One region of the Paenibacillus sp. FSL L8-0340 genome, then DNA from elsewhere that is predicted to be linked to it. Evidence: riboswitches for the same ligand, from Rfam matches in the RefSeq annotation. Region 1 holds a riboswitch; each other region holds the start of a gene.
The links. Region 1 has a riboswitch for thiamine pyrophosphate ahead of thiC (phosphomethylpyrimidine synthase ThiC). Riboswitches for the same ligand answer to the same signal wherever they lie in the genome.
Positions count from the first base shown of each region.

Region 1 (5,750 bases):
GCGAGATTGTTTTAACGACTATTTACTAGCGCCACTAGAGGGAGACAGTAGTAAGAAATCCGATTTTATGATGAGGCTTTATTTTGGCCGATTTGTGGGGTATGACAAGGTGATTTTTTGGTTGAAGCAAGTACAAGAGGAATCACAAAAAAAGTTAGATCAGTTATTAGAGCAGTATTCACATTATAAAGCTGAAATGCACCCGGCCCAGATCATTTGCATCCAGATTGGGATAGCAGAATATAAAGCTAAACTTGCAACCATTGCCGAGGGATTGTTAAGCATGGAGCAGTTAGTGGAAGGGAATAGCAGTATTTAACGAATTCTGATACATTTAGGAGGGATTTTATTGAAAACAATTTTTGTCACGGGTGCTTCATCCGGCATTGGGAGAGCTACAGTAAAACATTTTGCTGAAAGAGGATGGAACGTAGTAGCCACGATGCGTGCACCTGAAAAAGAAACTGAATTCATCACATTGGACAATGTGTTGGTGTTGCGGTTAGATGTTGAGAAAACAGATACCATCCAATCTGCATTAGCTGAAGCTGTCCAGCGGTTTGGTAAAATTGACGTTCTCCTGAACAATGCCGGATACGGGACAATGGGGCTTATAGAAGTAGCTACGGATGAGCAGATCCGAAGACAATTTGAAGTGAATGTTTTTGGTCTTATTAGTATGACTAAAGCCATGTTGCCACATTTTAGATCTAATCAGGAAGGGTTGCTAATCAATATCTCTTCAATGGGAGGGATCGTGACCTTTCCTACGATGTCTCTGTATCACTCCACTAAATTCGCGGTAGAAGGTTTTTCTGAATCCGTATCTTTTGAATTAGCATCACAAAACATCAAAGTAAAGCTGATTGAACCAGGAGCCATTAGCACGGACTTTGGCGGAAGATCGATGGAGTTCTTTTTTAATGATGACTTAACGGATTATAAATCATTCACTACTGCCTTTCTGGGTAAATTAGGGGAAATGGAAAAAGCTCCAGACTATGCCTCGGCACCAGCACTTGTAGCTGACACTATTTATCAAGCGGCCACAGACGGTACAAGCAAATTCCGTTATGTAGTGGGAGAAGATGCGAAAATGCTCATAAGTATGAAGAAAAATACGGTTGAGGAAGAGTATCTAAGTAATATAGCTCAGCATTTTTCATAAAAGAGGAAGACGGTTATTCTAATAAAGGGAATTACATTTTCCTTGGAGAATAAAATGCCTATCGAATGGAGAATGACCATGAGAGAAGAGATGATGGATACAGGCTTACCCAGCGAACGAGTAGCACGCACGATGACGGCGATGGTCTATGATACCTACGGATCGCCAGAAGTCTTACGTATTGAAGAAGTGGATATCCCTGCACCGCAAGACCATGAAGTGTTGATCGAGGTCCACGCTGCCTCTGTTAATTCCTGGGATTGGGATCTCCTCCGCGGCAAACCGTTCATGAACCGCCTTGGCGGGCTCCGTAAACCCCGTTACCGTATTCTTGGCGCAGATATCGCAGGACGGGTCATCGCCGTGGGTGCCAATGCCAAAAGATTCCGGCCGGGGGACGAGGTTTTCGGGGACCTTTCCGGTTGCGGCTGGGGCGGATTTGCGGAGTATGTATGTGCCAGCGAGAAAGCCTTGTCACCAAAGCCGGCAGGCCTGAGCTTCGGGCAGGCAGCGGCTATTCCTCAGGCAGCCGTTCTAGCCTTGCAGGGCATGCGTGACAAAGGAAAGCTGCGAAAGGGCCATCGGGTTCTGATCAATGGGGGCGGTGGCGGAGTGGGTACGTTTGCGGTTCAATATGCCAAATGGGCCGGAGCGGAAGTGACCTGCGTTGACTGCGCCGAGAAGCTGGATATGCTGCGTACCCTCGGGGCGGATCATGTATTGGATTATACCAAAGATGACTTCACCACAAGCGGACAACGATACGATTTAATCCTCGATGTCGTTGGAAACCGTCCGGTTGTCGCGATGAAGCGCGCACTAACGTCAGGCGGTACGTATGTCATGGTCGGCGGTTCCTTTTCTTATATCCTCCTGGCTCTGTTGGTTGCACCGCTGTCTGCCTGGTTTGAAAAAAAGAAAATAGCACTTCTAATCCATAAGCCGAACCACGAGGATCAAATGGTTTGGAAGGAGCTTGTCGAAGCAGGCTACGTAGTGCCAGTTATTGATCGGCAATATCCGTTAAGCGGCGCGGCCCATGCCCTTCGTGATCTTGGAGAAGGCCGTGCGAAAGGGAAAATTATCGTGTGCATAAAAAGTCAGCTAAGCTAACAGTGCTCATCTGATGCAATCGATATTTATGATTTGCCAATTCCTTTATAAGAACACCGGTTGACAATTGCTGGATTTCTCTGTAACTTTAACATAACTAAATAAGAAACCACTAGGGGAGCCTGAATAGGCTGAGACGGGAAAAATGCATTCCTGGACCCTTGAACCTGATCTGGATTATACCAGCGTAGGAAAGTGGAGCCGGACTTTTATTTCATTGTTGGCGTTAGCCTTATATGGATTTTTGAGCCGCTCCATGTGGAGCGGCTTTTTTGCGCGTTTTCTTATTTACTCAAACCTTAAGGAGGAAATAAGATGCTGAATCAAGAGAAGAAACATGAGGTTGATCTGTGTGCTTTTCCGGGAAGTCACAAGGTGTATGTGGAGGGCTCACGGCCTGATATTCAAGTTCCGATGCGCGAGATTACATTAAGCCGAACCTCGGGTACGGCCGGAGAAGCGGAGAATGCTCCTGTCCGTGTCTATGATACAAGCGGGCCTTATACTAACGATGAAGCCTATAGCGATATCCGCAAGGGGTTAACGCCTCACAGGCTTCAGTGGATCACGGAGCGGGGAGATGCCGAATCTTATGAGGGAAGAGCGGTTAAGCCGGAGGATAACGGGAATCTCACAGAGAAGCCGGCGGCAGAGGTGTTTCCGGGCTTGCAACGTCGTCCCTTGAGAGCCAGAGAGGGCCGCAATGTCAGCCAGCTGCATTATGCCCGCAGAGGCCTGATTACGTCGGAGATGGAATTTATCGCAGTCCGGGAAAATGTAACTCCTGAGTTTGTTAGAGAGGAAGTAGCCTGCGGCCGTGCGATCATTCCAGCGAATATTAACCATCCGGAGAGTGAGCCGATGATTATCGGGCGGAATTTTCTGGTGAAGATCAATGCCAATATCGGGAATTCGGCGGTGTCCTCTTCCATTGATGAAGAAGTAGAGAAGATGAGATGGGCGACCCGCTGGGGAGCGGATAATATTATGGATCTGTCGACAGGCAAAAATATTCATACCACCCGTGAATGGATTATCCGCAACTCTCCGGTTCCTATCGGGACGGTGCCTATCTATCAGGCTTTGGAAAAGGTAAACGGCAAGGCCGAGGATTTAACTTGGGAGGTATACCGGGACACCCTGATCGAGCAGGCGGAGCAGGGAGTGGATTATTTCACCATTCACGCCGGGGTACTGCTGCGTTACATCCCATTAACGGCCAAAAGAATGACGGGCATCGTCTCCAGAGGGGGTTCGATTATGGCGGCCTGGTGCCTGGCCCATCATCAGGAGAACTTTCTTTATACACATTTCGAGGATATTTGTGAAATCATGAAGGCTTATGATGTGGCGTTCTCTTTGGGTGACGGGCTGCGTCCAGGCTCCATTGCCGATGCTAATGATGAAGCCCAGTTTGCCGAGCTGGAGACGTTGGGTGAATTAACCTCGCTTGCCTGGAAGCATGATGTTCAGGTGATGGTGGAAGGCCCGGGCCATGTACCGATGCATCTGATCAAAGAGAATATGGATAAACAGCTTGAGCTTTGCCATGGCGCTCCTTTTTACACACTGGGACCACTGACTACGGATATTGCACCCGGCTATGACCATATCACCTCGGCTATTGGAGCGGCGATGATCGGCTGGTTCGGCACGGCGATGTTGTGTTATGTTACCCCGAAGGAGCATCTAGGATTGCCTAATAAAAATGATGTGCGGGAAGGCGTCATCACCTATAAAATTGCCGCCCATGCAGCCGACTTGGCCAAAGGACACAAGGGCGCGCAGGATCGGGATAACGCACTCTCCAAAGCGCGCTTCGAGTTCCGTTGGCGGGACCAGTTCCATTTGTCGCTCGACCCGGAACGGGCGCTGGAATATCATGATGAGACCCTTCCGGCGGAAGGGGCCAAAACGGCTCATTTCTGCTCCATGTGTGGACCCAAGTTCTGCAGTATGCGCATTTCTCATGGTATCCGCGATACGGCGAGGGTGCAGGAGGGACAAGAAGAACCGGAGCAAGCGATGATTACCGCAGGGATGCGGGATAAAGCAGAAGAGTTTAAGGAAGGCGGAGGTCTGATCTATAAATAAACCGTCGGTCCGGGACTGCCGCTAATCGCCCTCCCCCTCTCAATTGACAGTCTCCGGGCGTATACCTATAATGTAAATCAGATTATGAAAGCTGTTTCATTTCTGGTGGATAAGTTTGTTTCGGTGAGATGGAACCCCTTAATCAAGCGGGTTTCATTTTGTTTTTTCAGTGTATTTTTGTTCGCAAAAAGGAGAAGCCATGGACACAACGTTCTGCAAAATATTGGTGGTGGACGATGAAATGCTGGTACGGCAGGGGATAATCCATCTGCTGGATTGGGAAGGGGAAGGGTTTCAGATTGCAGGCGAGGCCTCCAACGGAAGAGAGGCTTTTGAATTAATTGAATTACAGCGTCCGCATATCATCCTGACCGATATCGTTATGCCTGTGATGGACGGGGAAGAGCTGATCCGGCTCGTCAAGGGGATGTATCCGGAAATTGAGGTGATCGTGCTTAGCAGCTTCAGTGAGTTCGAATATGTGCGTTCAACCTTCCAAAGCGGGGTTGCCGACTATATCCTGAAGCCCAGACTGGAGGCCGCTTCCCTGCTTGCCGTGCTGAAAAAAACCGCGCAGCGGATTCCGCTGCTTCAGCATGTGGACTGGAGAAGCGACAAGCGGCAATCCGCGGACTATATTCTGGACAAACTGGTTTCAGGCTTTCCAGTGGAGTACGACGAGGAAGCGCTGCGGGGGATGTTCCCCTTACCGGGCTTCGTGCTGCTAATTGCTGATACTGGCGACGAACCCGCTGCGAATAGCCGCAAAGAGGAATGGCTGGAGAACAGTATTCATTCTCTGCTGCACAGCAGCGTCAGCAGGGTGACCTTCCGCCGGCTGTCTCCGCTGGAGGGGCATGTCCGTCTGCTGTTTAATCTGGAGGAGGCTGGGTATGAGGCGCTCATCCGTCTTGCAGATCAGGTATTCACGGCGGGCATCCGTGCAAATATGTTCCTGAATCTCGCGGTCAGCCGGGTTTTCACTGAGCTGAGTGAACTGCATACGATCTATAAGGATGATCTGATGAAGCTGCTGGACCGCCGCTTCTTTCTCCCGGATCATTGTTTACTGGTAGATGACGGCGAGGAGGGACGGCAGGGTCCCGCTTTCGATCAGGATGCCTTCGGCGCAGAGCTGAACCGGCAGGAGTTCGATTTGGCTTTCGGCCGCTTGAGCGCATATGTCGCGTCCATGTCCGGCCGGAGAGATACAGGGATGTCCGAGTTCAAATCGTTTTTATGCCACAGTATGTTTCAGATCATCGGAATGCTGCTGCATTTCCATTACGAGGCCCGCGCCTTGGACGAAAGCAAATACGAATTCTTCCGCTCCATTCATGAGGCACGGCATATCGGTGAAACGGAGATACGGCTT
Region 1 is NZ_CP151967.1:6,637,011-6,642,760, reverse strand. Features, by position in the region: gene NST07_RS30370 (PadR family transcriptional regulator) at 1-319, shown strand, start outside; gene NST07_RS30365 (SDR family oxidoreductase) at 350-1,168, shown strand; gene NST07_RS30360 (NAD(P)-dependent alcohol dehydrogenase) at 1,211-2,281, shown strand; TPP riboswitch at 2,386-2,492, shown strand; gene thiC (phosphomethylpyrimidine synthase ThiC) at 2,597-4,375, shown strand; gene NST07_RS30350 (response regulator transcription factor) at 4,575-5,750, shown strand, end outside.

Region 2 (5,750 bases), 1.3 Mb from region 1:
ATATGCGGCATTGTCGGCGATCCTCCTTTTCTAGGAACTTTTGCGCGGCTTCCAGCGCACCAGCCATTTCTCCAGCAGCGCGATAAGTGCGAACAGCACAAGACTGAGCAGCACGATGATGGCAATGGCGACGAATACGCGGTCTGTGCGGTAAGCGGATTTTTGCAGCAGCATGTAGTAGCCGATGCCCTTGTCAGCTCCGATCCATTCCGCGACAACAGCGCCCATTACGGCGTAGGTGGCCGAAATTTTAAGCCCCGAGAACAGGGCGGGCAGGGAGCCCGGAAGCTCCAGCTTGGTGAAGATCTGCCATTTGTTCGCGCCGGCCATCTTCATATAGTTCAGCATGGTCCGGTCGCTTTGCATCAGGCCGCCCATGGCGGCGACTGAAACCGGGAAGAAGCAGACAAGTGTAATCAGGACAACCTTCGGCAGCAGCCCGAAGCCGAACCAGATAATCAGCAGCGGCGCGAGCGCAATCGAGGGCACATTCTGACTGAGAATGAGCAGCGGGTAGAGAGCTCTCTTGAGCCAAGGCAGCAGATGCAGCAGCAGGGCAACAATAAGACCCACGCCTGTGCCGATGGGGAAGCCGATCAGGGTAAGGCGCAGCGTAGCCGCTGTATGTGCCCAAATGCCGGAAGCATTGCCCGAGGTTTCCCGGGCGATATCGCTTGGGCTGGGAAGGATCCATGACTCGATATGGAACAGGGATACCGAAACTTGCCATAGCCCCAGAAAAAAGACGACCGCCACAAGGGGCGGCCAAATCTGTTTCCAATACGATCTCACGGCCGGTATTTCTCCGTCAGTTTGTCCATGCTGATTCCATTCGGGTTATGGGCGATTTTGATCTGGGAGATGACGCTCGGACTGCCTGCGGCAATCAGCGCTTCATGCATCTGGCGCACAACCTCAAGCAGCTCGGTGATGTCGCCCTCCATCGTGGTCTCCAGCGGGTTCACCTGATGTTTTACACCGGATTTCTGAATCACTTCGATGGCTTTGTCCACGTAAGGAATCGAATCCTCGTTGTTCGGAGTTTTGGGAATTACCTGAATGCTTAGCAATGTATTGACCACAATATATCAATCCTCTCAGTTTAAATCACTTCATCCTTAATCAGTTAGCTGGCAAAAACTCATTCGTAAATGTGCTTGGAACATCCAGCGGCTGATCGAGCAGCTTCAGGCCATACATCCAGTCGGCGTAATCCTGCCAGACCTCGCTCTTCTGCTCGCCCCAGCGGACGGCATCATCCTTGTATTTCGGGCTGAGCCATTTCTGGCTGGCCAGGACCAGCTTGGGGTCCAGCTCAGGAACAGCTTTGGAAAGAATGGCTGCGGCTTCCTCCGGCTGATCAATGGCGTATTGATAACCTTTCGAGGTAGCCTTAAGGAAAGCCTTCACCAGCTCCGGATGTTCGGCAATTTCCTTCTCGCTCGTAGTCAGTACCGGCGTGTAGTAATCGAGCTGGGGTGCATAATCCTTGAGGTAGAGCATGTCGAGCGGTTCTCCGCGCAGCTCCGCTTCAATCCCGGTCCAGGCATAGAAGATCCAGGCAAAATCAATGTCGCGTTTCACGGCGGTGAAGAAGTCCGCTTCACCGATGTTCACCAGCTTCACCTTTTTCACATCTCCGCCTTCGGGGTCCATAATGGCTTTCATGGCCGCTTCTTCGGCAGGGGAACCCCAGCCGCCGTAGGTTTTGCCTTCGAAATCCTTCGGTGTCTTAATATTGCGGTTTTTCGGTGCAGCAAACCCGGAGGTATTATGCTGAATGATAGCGGCGATGGACACAAGCGGCACCTTCTGCAGGCGGGCCAGCGTCAGTGCCTCTTGGGCACTGATGCCAAAAGCGGCTTCGCCCGAGGTAACCATCGTGTCGGAACCGGCAGCGCCCGGCTGCACGATTTCAACATCCAGCCCTTCCTCTTCGTAATAGCCCAGCTCTTTTGCCGCATAAAGCCCGGTATGATTCGTATTCGGCGTCCAGTCCAGCGCGACCTTGACCTTGGTCAGCTCCTTCGGAGCGTCCGTTGCTGCCCCGGCAGTGGTTTCAGGAGCAGCGGTGCTGTTCCCGGCAGTCTCTGCCGCATTCCCCCCGGAGTTCCCATTGCTATTGCCGCATCCGGCAATGGCAAAGACCAGCATGCAGGTGAGGCTGAGCTTTAATACTTTTGTGACTCCCATTTCTCTTCTTCTCTCCTTCCAGCAACCCTAGTCTTCCAAATTCTGAATAGTCCCATACAAAAAAGGTGCCCCGAGAATCGGGACACCAGTTACTTGCGCAAGGTTGTGGCTTGGGCCATAAACGGCCGTAAGCGATTGACGATTCCTACGCTGGCATTATCCAGATCAGGTATAAGGGTCAGTATCTTGTGGGATACAATCTCAGCCGGCCAATTCCAGCACCCCTGGTACTATGAAGTTATAGGTATTGCTGTGTTCTTACGGTGTATTATAGACGCCCGCTCCATAGTTGTCCAGTAGCAACTCTGCTTAGCTATCAAGCTTCAGCGGCAGGCGCCACGGCCCTTTGAGCAGAAAATGCGGCTCGGACAGCTTAAAACGCAGCTTATCCTCCCCGGGTTTTGTTTCTAAATGGAGGGTCTTCATCACGCCGTAGGTCTGGTCCTTATTCACCCAAGAGAACGAGCTGTTGTCCGCCTGCCCCGGATAGCGAATAAGAAAATGCTTCAGCGTCCGCAGCTTTGCGGCATTGAAATTCACATTCACATCGACGCTGGCAGCCGTCTCGCCGGTACGTTCAATGCGGGTGAACTCTACCGGAAAGCCCGCGATTTCCGCGCGTGTGTGGAGCATTTGCTCCTGGCCGATATCAGGCAGCGGAATCTCTACTTCTGCAGATACAGCGTCATGATCTGAAACTTCAATATAAGGAATGAAGACCGTATAAGGCCAAGCGCCCGCCCCGGCAGTCTCATGAAACCGGAAGTCGGAAGGATAGGACATGGATTCAGGCTGCTCCAGTGCCGCCTTTTCTCCTGCTGCGTTCTCTATATAGAGACCTGATCCAGGGACCAGCGGCTCCAGTCCGTAAGCATGGACAGTCAGCCCGGATTCCGCCGTCAGAGTGGGCAATAACTGGACACGGACAAGCCCGCCGCCAAGGTCCACCGGAAAAGCAGTAATCCGCACATCCTGCTGTATATCGCTTGCGCCGAGTTCCCCGAGCTCCTCAGCTGTCTTCGGAGCGGTGAGCTGTAACGGACCAACGGTTGTGCCGACCAGATGCAGGGTTAGAAGATTATTCTTCTTCAGTTGCAGCGGTTGAGTTGAACTGTAGCTGCCGTACCACTCACTCTCCGAGGACGAACGCATGTAAGAGGTGAAAGTATAGCGGTTGCCGCCGATATTTACCCTCAAATTCGCTGACTTCAGGGACTTTCCGGCCGCGAAGCGTAATACTCCCGCCAAGCTCTTGCAGGAGAACGGCATCTACGGTCAGACTTCCGTCCCCCAGAGCAATATCATAGGATTTGCCCAGCACATAGATCCGGTCACCGGGGCTGTTCTCCACGACGGTGCCGAAGCCAGGAAGGAAACTCAGCGCCTTTCTTAACCCGGCCTGTACCTCAGGAGAGAAGGCGAGCATACCGGCAGCAATGAGTATTACCGCTGCTGCGGCCGCGAAGATATTCCGCCTCCGGGATCTCCGGGCGAAGGAACGGACGGTGTGGACAGCGGCTTCAGGCTCCAGACGGGCAAGTGTACGTGCTTTGATGCGGGCGAGCGAAGCTGTCTCCTCTTCGTCTGCCAGGTGCGGACCTTGGTTAATCTCCGGCAGTACACCTAAGGCAAGTTCCGCATCACTGAAGTTCATAGAATCAATCATTCCGAACAGGCGCTGTTCCTCAATTTTCATGTCTTTGGCCATGTTGCGCCTCCTTTCCCTGACTCTCAGACAGGCCTAGCGCCTGCTTGAGCAGCGTCCGGCAACGGTATAAGCGGCTTTCGACTGCCTTTTTACTGAGACTGAAGGTTTGCGCAAGCTGATCAAGGCTCTCATAGAGGAAATATCTGCGCAGAAACAGGCTGCGGTCCGGTTCGCCCATCTGCTGCACGCAGCCGATCAATTCACTGGCCGTCTCGCGGGAAAGAACTTCCTGTTCGGCGGAAATTTCGTTCCGTGCAGCTCCGGCAGCAGCAGCTTCCCCGGTTCCGCCCCGGCGCTCATGATAGTTTCCGGAAGCTTATCAATCCTTGGTATAAAATCTTTTTCTGCGGCGGCTGCGGATTCCGTTCCACAGCTCTTTCAGCGTCAGGAGGATGCTGACGAGGATCCCGGTGAAGGTGAGCAGCAGTGCCAAATATTCAAAAGGAGAGTATTCCAGCATTTTGCTCCATTCAATGCGTCCCTTCAAGTCTTCAATAACCTGGTTCATCCCGTAGATGCCGCTCACCACTGTAAAGACAGTCAGAATCATCAGCAGCGTATCCCGGCGTTTAGCCTGGAATTTCTCCTGGTACTGGAACAGGTCGTTCAGGGTCATTTTGACTTCATCAAAGAGGGCATCATTGCCGTATACTTTGCGCAGCTGGATGAAGATCTCCCGGCCCTGCGACTGTGAAATCAGCTCCAGAAAATAAAACTTGGCCGAAAACTTGTTAATCAGGAAGATCAGATTCTCAATTTGATCATAATCGTGGTTGATACGCAGCCGGGAGTGGAGATTGGAAAGCTTCAACAGGACGATTTTGTGGAAAATACTAAGGAGCAGCCCGTAGTAATACTGCCCGTACATCTGATTGACCAGTGGAGTGGCTACCTCCGGTTCGGCCCGGCTCAGGCAGCAGAAAGTCTGCTCGTTGGTCATATAGTAGGTATCCGGCCCCCAGCGGTTGTACGAATGTGCCTGGCAGTACTCTTCGATATACTCGGGATCGCTGGCGCTGATATAGGGTTTTCCGTACAGATTCAGCCCATCCAGCTGGGAGGCGCGGTAACGCAGCTCCACGCTGATCTCGTCTGCATCCTCCTGCCGGTTGAAGCCATAAAAGGCTTGGACCAGCATTCGTTCGTCTACGAAGAAGGGAAGTGTCTCAAAATAGGCCCCGTCAATTTCCGATTGGTCCATAAACGGCTGCAGGCCATCGGCCAGATTCCTGAACACAAAATCCTCCACCTGATCGAAGGTTTTGTCCTGGTAATGGATATAGGTATGTTTGTCCTGGTAGGAGACATCCTCGAGTGTGCGGAAACGGTCGGCGAATTCCAGCGCTGTGCTGAAGGGCAGGTTCTCTTCCTCGATGCGGACTCTTACGGTCAGAAATCCAAGCTGAAACGGACAAATGAATACATCCGTCGAGAGTACCCGGAAGTTTACGGATTGCTGTGTCATTTCCAGCCTGCAGGCCAGATTGTTTACCCGGGAAAACCGGCGGAAGGAATCTTCTTTATCCTTGTCCCGCGGGAATAAGACATGGGCTGCGAACGGCAGATAGCTCCGCTCCATTTTCTCATGGGATACGCAGTAGCCTTCGCCGTAATAAGCATCCTCCAGCTCTTTGTTGTTGAGAAAAAATCGGGTGAAGCCGTCAAGCCCAAGCTGGCGGGCCAGGCTCTTGTCCTCACCGTCCTTGATGGAGAAGGGGAAAATAAACTGCAGCAGAACGGTATGTAGTGTAGGTTCGGTGTGTTCGGAGAAATGCTCAGTCATTAACGATTCCACCCTTATGCACAGGATTTTGACATCTTCTATATTACCCTAATTTCCAGGCTGCCA
Region 2 is NZ_CP151967.1:446,691-452,440, forward strand. Features, by position in the region: gene NST07_RS02060 (ABC transporter ATP-binding protein) at 1-11, opposite strand, end outside; gene NST07_RS02065 (ABC transporter permease) at 31-792, opposite strand; gene NST07_RS02070 (thiamine-binding protein) at 789-1,082, opposite strand; gene NST07_RS02075 (ABC transporter substrate-binding protein) at 1,123-2,193, opposite strand; TPP riboswitch at 2,319-2,429, opposite strand; gene NST07_RS02080 (hypothetical protein) at 2,503-3,390, opposite strand; gene NST07_RS02085 (hypothetical protein) at 3,323-3,901, opposite strand; gene NST07_RS02090 (hypothetical protein) at 3,879-4,100, opposite strand; gene NST07_RS02095 (hypothetical protein) at 4,221-5,684, opposite strand.
Region 2: linked by a shared signal. The riboswitch ahead of NST07_RS02075 (ABC transporter substrate-binding protein) and the one ahead of thiC (phosphomethylpyrimidine synthase ThiC) in region 1 are both predicted to bind thiamine pyrophosphate.

Region 3 (5,750 bases), 3.2 Mb from region 1:
GAGAACGTGGCGCAGCATTCATTCCAGGTAGCTTTGCTGGCCCATATGCTGTGCTCAATCGGCAACGCTCATTTCGGGCGGTCGCTAAATGCCGACCGTGCTGCCGTGATGGCGCTGTTCCACGACGCCTCCGAGGTATTCACCGGCGATATCGCTACGCCGGTGAAACATAACAACCCGCGGCTGCTGTCCAGCTTCCGCGACATGGAGCGGGTCGCCGCCGAACGTCTGGCGGCGATGATTCCGCCGGAGCTAAGTGCGGTCTACGCGCCGCTCCTGCAGCCGCAGGACAGCCCGCCCGGCTCAGAGGATGCCGGGCTGCTGCGCTATGTCAAAGCAGCGGACGTGCTGGACGCCTACCTGAAATGCGTCTGGGAGGTCGCTGCAGGCAACCGCGAGTTCGCTGCTGCCAAAGAGCAGACCGCGACGAAGCTGCGCGTACTGGAACTGCCGGAGATGGATTATTTCCTGGCCCATATGGCTCCAGGGTTTGAAATGTCGCTGGACGAGCTGTCCGCTGGCATGAGCAGTGAGACCGGGGCAGATTCGGCAGATTGAATGCAGCAATTTGATCGCTTTTTATTAATGCAGCGAGTCCACCTGATGGGGCGGTGTAATCTTTGGTGAATGGAGCGGCTCTGTCAGGATATCCCAGTCTTTGAATACCGGCTGCAGTCCCTTGGCATACAGCATTTCTGTAATTTCATGCACTTTGCGGCCATCCGAGATTTCAAACTGCGGGGTTCCGCCTTCAAGGGTATGCCCGCCTACCTCGGTGGATACTCCTGCGGACATTTTAGTGATGCCGAGATGGACCAGATGATCGCGCAAAGCTGCCGGTTCCCGCGTGGACAATGAAATGCCCGCACGGGGCAAAAACAGTCGGTAAGCCAGTATGATCTGCACCAGCGCACGGTCGGTTACATCACTTGCCGGATTGAATTCTCCGAGATACGGGCGAAAGCGGGGAATCGACAAGCCGATTTCGCACTCCGGGTACTTATCCTGCAAGTATCTCGCATGCAGGGCAGTGGCCAGAGCTTCCTGGCGCCAATCGTACATCCCCAGCAGGGCACCAATATTCACAGATCGAAACCCGGCGCGGCAGCCGCGTTCGGGCGCATCCAGACGGTTGCGGTAGACTCTCTTCGGACCCTTCACATGCAGCTTCCCATAGGTCTCCTGATGGTAGACCTCCTGATACAAGGTAAGACCGTCTACCCCTGCCAGCCTCAGTTCATTGTATTCTTCCGTAGAGAGCGGATTAACCTCAATGCTGACAGAAGAAAAATAGTCACGGAGCACCTTCACGCACTCCCTCACATAAGCGGCCGGACTTTCACTCCGGGATTCGCCAGTCAAAATAAGAATGTGGCGCAGGCCTGTATCGGCGATGGTTTCTGCTTCCTGCCTGACCTCCTCCAGTGTCAATTTTTTGCGCGGAAAGTCATAAATCGAGCTAAAGCTGCAATAAGTGCAATGATTCACGCAAAAATCGGCCAAATACATCGGCGTAAACAGCTGCATCACATGCCCGAAGTGCGTACGTGTCAATCTTTGCGCTTTCTGCGCCATTTCCTCCAGGTAAGGCTCCGCCGCCGGAGACAGCAGTGCCATCAGCCCGTCTTCGTCCAGATGCTCCAAACGAAGCGCCCGCTTCACATCCACGGCAGTATACTGCTTCCATAATGTCTCGTAAGGAAGCTGCTCCAGCCGGGTCAGCGTATCATAAAAGCTCATGCTCTTCCTCCCTCCTTCTCTCCATTGGCTAGAACAAAAAGCCGGTCAGCGGCGAAGAGGCCGTTGCCGCCTCCTCCACCGGCCCCAGTCCGGCCAGATAAGCCTTGCGCCCTGCCGATACCGCCTCACGGAATGCCTCCGCCATTAGAAGCGGATCACGCGCAGTAGCAATTGCCGTATTCAGCAGCACGGCGGATGCGCCCATTTCCATCGCCTCAGCAGCCTCGGAAGGTCTGCCAATACCGGCGTCAACAATCACCGGAAGATCCACTTCTGCGATCAGAATCCGCAGCAGCTCCTTGGTCTGCAGGCCGCGGTTCGAGCCGATGGGCGCACCCAGCGGCATAACAGCGGCAGCTCCGGCTGCCTTGAGCCGGATAGCTGCCGAAAGATCGGGGCTCATATACGGCAGTACAACGAAACCCTCTGCAGCCAATATTTCCGTGGCTTTAACCGTCTCCATATTGTCAGGCAGCAAATATTTCTGATCATTAATCACCTCGATCTTCACCCAATTGCCCAGCCCTGCCGCCCTGGCCAGTCTGGCAATACGCACCGCTTCTTCGGCTGTGCGCGCACCGGAGGTATTGGGCAGCAGCGTCATATGGGAGGGAATATGAGTAACAATGTTGTCGTTGCTCTCCGTATCAACCCGGCGCAGAGCCACAGTAATGACCTGTGAACCCGAGCGTGCAATCACTTCGGGAATAAGGGTATTGCGGCTGTATTTCCCGGTTCCGATAAACAGCCTGCTGGATAAAGGAATTCCGCCGATAACGAAAGAATCTTGCATACAATCGCCTCCTGAGATAGTGGCTCCGCTTAAATGCGGAGCTTCTGTTGCTGATACACTGAGTTTTGATCTTACCTCTTATGTCTTACCTTTAACTCTTGATTCTTACGTCTTACGTCTTACGTCTTACGTCTTACTTCCTACGTCTTACGTCTTACCTCTTGCTTCTTGCCTCTTGCCTCTTACTGCTTTCATCCGGCAACACGCACCGGCTTCAGCCCCCGCCGACAAAATGGACCAGCTCTACGCGGTCACCTTCGCTCAGCAGCGTATCTTCGTAAACGTCCTTGCCGACGATCTCACCATTCAGCTCCACGATAACCAGTCTCCCGGCCCACTCTGACCGGCTTAGCAGATCAGCTACAGTCCGGCAGCTCTCTTCATAGGCCCCGCCTTTTCCATTCACGATCAAATTCATGCTTGCTCACCTCCTTTAACTGGTGCAGGAGCATTATTCATGGCTTCAGGCTTAGGGTACGGCCTGAACTGCTGATCTGTAGGCTGTAGCGGCGGCCACAGGATCTCCCGCACTGCATATTCCGGACATTACGGCAATTCCGGCAGCACCCGTTGCCAGAACCTTACCGGCATTACCCGGCTCAATTCCGCCTATGGCGATCAGCGGAATGCTGCTGCAGCGGACAGCCGCAGCCAGCTGCTGCAATCCGCGTTCCCGCTGCCCCGGCTTGCAGGCCGAGGGAAACACATGCCCGAACAGGCAGAAGTCCGCTCCCTGCCGGCCGGATTCGGCCGCCTCCTCCGGGGAATGCACCGACCTTCCCAATCGCAGGCCCGGTGCTATGCCGCGTGCTGCGGCAGGCGGCAGGCTGTGCCAAGCCAATTGGACCCCGCCCGTCCCTGCGGCCAGCGCAACGTCTACCCGGTCGTTGATCACCAGCTTGGAAGGCGGAACCCCTGCTATGATCAGCTGCTCCGTCAGAGCCATGAGCTCCCGTACAGACATTGCCTTTTCCCGGAGATGGATATAATCCACTATGAAATGCACAGCCGCAGCCAGTTGAACAAACTGCGCCGGATTTTGCTTTCCATCCGAGATCAAATGTATCTCTTTCAACATGTTCACCTTCTCCTGTTCTTTTGCATTACCGGCAAACACAAAAAAGACCACCCCCGTAAAGGAGGCAGTCTGGAATATATACAGGAATACCGGGCCATTCAGCCCCGCTGCAGTTATTCGTTCTCCACTTCCCTACGCTGGTATAAACCAGATCAGGTTCAAAGGGTCCGAACGGGTATGTTCGTCTCAGCCTTGCGGCACCCCTAGTGACAAATCCATATTCAATTACGCTTAACGTTTCATATACTAACATATTATTCCTTGAAGAGCCATCCTTTAAAAGAGGCCTGCATCAAAAAGAGCGGAACCCAAGATTCCGCTCCAGACTCTAATTATGCATAGCAATGGAATCAGCAACCGCATTTAGCCGTTTACGACCTCGCCGCCGTTCACATGCATTACCTGTCCGCTTACATAAGATGAATCGTCGGAAGCCAGATATACATAGGCTGGAGCCAGCTCCTCCGGTTGTCCCGGGCGTTTCATTGGCTGCGTGCCGCCGAATTCACTGACTTTCTTCGCGTCAAAGGTCGACGGAATAAGCGGTGTCCAGATTGGACCCGGCGCTACGGCATTAACCCGGATGCCTTTGTCCGCCAGGTTCATCGACAGAGAACGGGTAAAGCTGAGAATCGCCCCTTTTGTGGACGAATAGTCCAGCAGCTGCGGGCTGCCCCGGTAGGCTGTGATCGAAGTCGTGTTGATGATCGTGGACCCTTTTTTCAGGTGGGGCATGGCTGCCTTGGTCAAATAGAACATCGAAAAAATATTCGTGCGGAATGTCCGCTCTAACTGCTCAGAGGTAATATCCTCAATTTTCTCCTGCGGATGCTGCTCGGCCGCATTATTAATCAGGATGTCCAGCTTGCCGAGTCCTTCCACTGTCTTATTGATCAGATCCTGGCAGAACGCCTCCACGCCGATATCGCCGGCGATCAGAATGCACTTCCTTCCCTCTTGCTCTACCTGGCGTTTAGTCTCTTCGGCATCGGAATGCTCATTGAGGTAGGAAATAACGACATCCGCACCCTCCTTCGCAAAATGAACGGCAACCGCCCGGCCAATACCGCTGTCTCCTCCTGTAATCAGAGCCGCCTTGCCCAGCAGCTTGCCCGCCGCCTTATAGGCTGAGGTCTCGAATTCCGGCAGCGGATTCATTTCACTTTCAATTCCGGGCTGGCGGTCCTGCACCTGCGGAGGTAATGTTTTTTTGGTTTGCGTGTTGTCTGGCATGATCCATTCTCCTTTCGCTGTGTACCTGTTGGTTACTCATCGTTTTAGGGTTGGCTCAGGGTGCCTGGTTTATGCACCTGCAGATCATCTCTTTATTTGCTTTACGTTATGTTACTTACCACACCTTGGGCGCGGTCAAACTAAAATGTCAGTTGTTTTTGCCGGGGAAGGCGATATACTTTACAGAGAAAGCACTAATCCAGCAATGGAGTTGCAGATATATGCAGACTGTGACTGCGGCATGGCTGGGTGGTACCCGATAGACTTGCCCTGAAGTAATGTCTGCACCCAAAAGCCCGCTCTCCATGTCAATCCGGAGGCGGGCTTTCTGTAGTCTTTCTATGAAGGAAGTCTTAAATAATGCTGTTGTACACCATAAAAAACACCATCAGCACCAGCGCCACCATGAGCAGCAGGCTCAAGGTACGGATTTTGCCTGTCTCTGCGGATACGTCACGGTTCTCGCGCATGCCGGCTGCGGCAAGACGCAATGGTTTGCTGATGATGCCGCCGAGTGCAAACATAGCAAGCAGCAGAACAACCACCACGATCATCCACGGTACCGAATATTCACCCTTCGTCATCATATAGCCGCCAGTCAGCAGTTGGATGACCAGACCGTACTGGGCGAAGCGGTTGAAGCCGCCGATAGCGCTAAGCGTTCCTTCTCTCGCAGGGACGCTCAGCTTCTGGACACGCCCGAGAACAAACGGCAGCACCAGATAAAAGCCCAGCGCCAATGTACCGATCATATGTAGAAAAAACAAAAAGTGACCCATAACATACCTCCTCTAATGTTTTCAGTGATTTTAGTTACACTTCAATTATACCTAACCAACAAATAGAAGAAAAGAAAACCCCCATTATAATTTCTAAAATGGGGGCTCCCGCAGGTTACTGCTTAAA
Region 3 is NZ_CP151967.1:2,333,701-2,339,450, reverse strand. Features, by position in the region: gene yfbR (5'-deoxynucleotidase) at 1-558, shown strand, start outside; gene thiH (2-iminoacetate synthase ThiH) at 583-1,740, opposite strand; gene NST07_RS10235 (thiazole synthase) at 1,769-2,533, opposite strand; gene thiS (sulfur carrier protein ThiS) at 2,748-2,951, opposite strand; gene NST07_RS10225 (thiamine phosphate synthase) at 3,003-3,611, opposite strand; TPP riboswitch at 3,724-3,826, opposite strand; gene NST07_RS10220 (SDR family oxidoreductase) at 3,975-4,844, opposite strand; gene NST07_RS10215 (hypothetical protein) at 5,198-5,623, opposite strand; gene mdh (malate dehydrogenase) at 5,746-5,750, opposite strand, start outside.
Region 3: linked by a shared signal. The riboswitch ahead of NST07_RS10225 (thiamine phosphate synthase) and the one ahead of thiC (phosphomethylpyrimidine synthase ThiC) in region 1 are both predicted to bind thiamine pyrophosphate.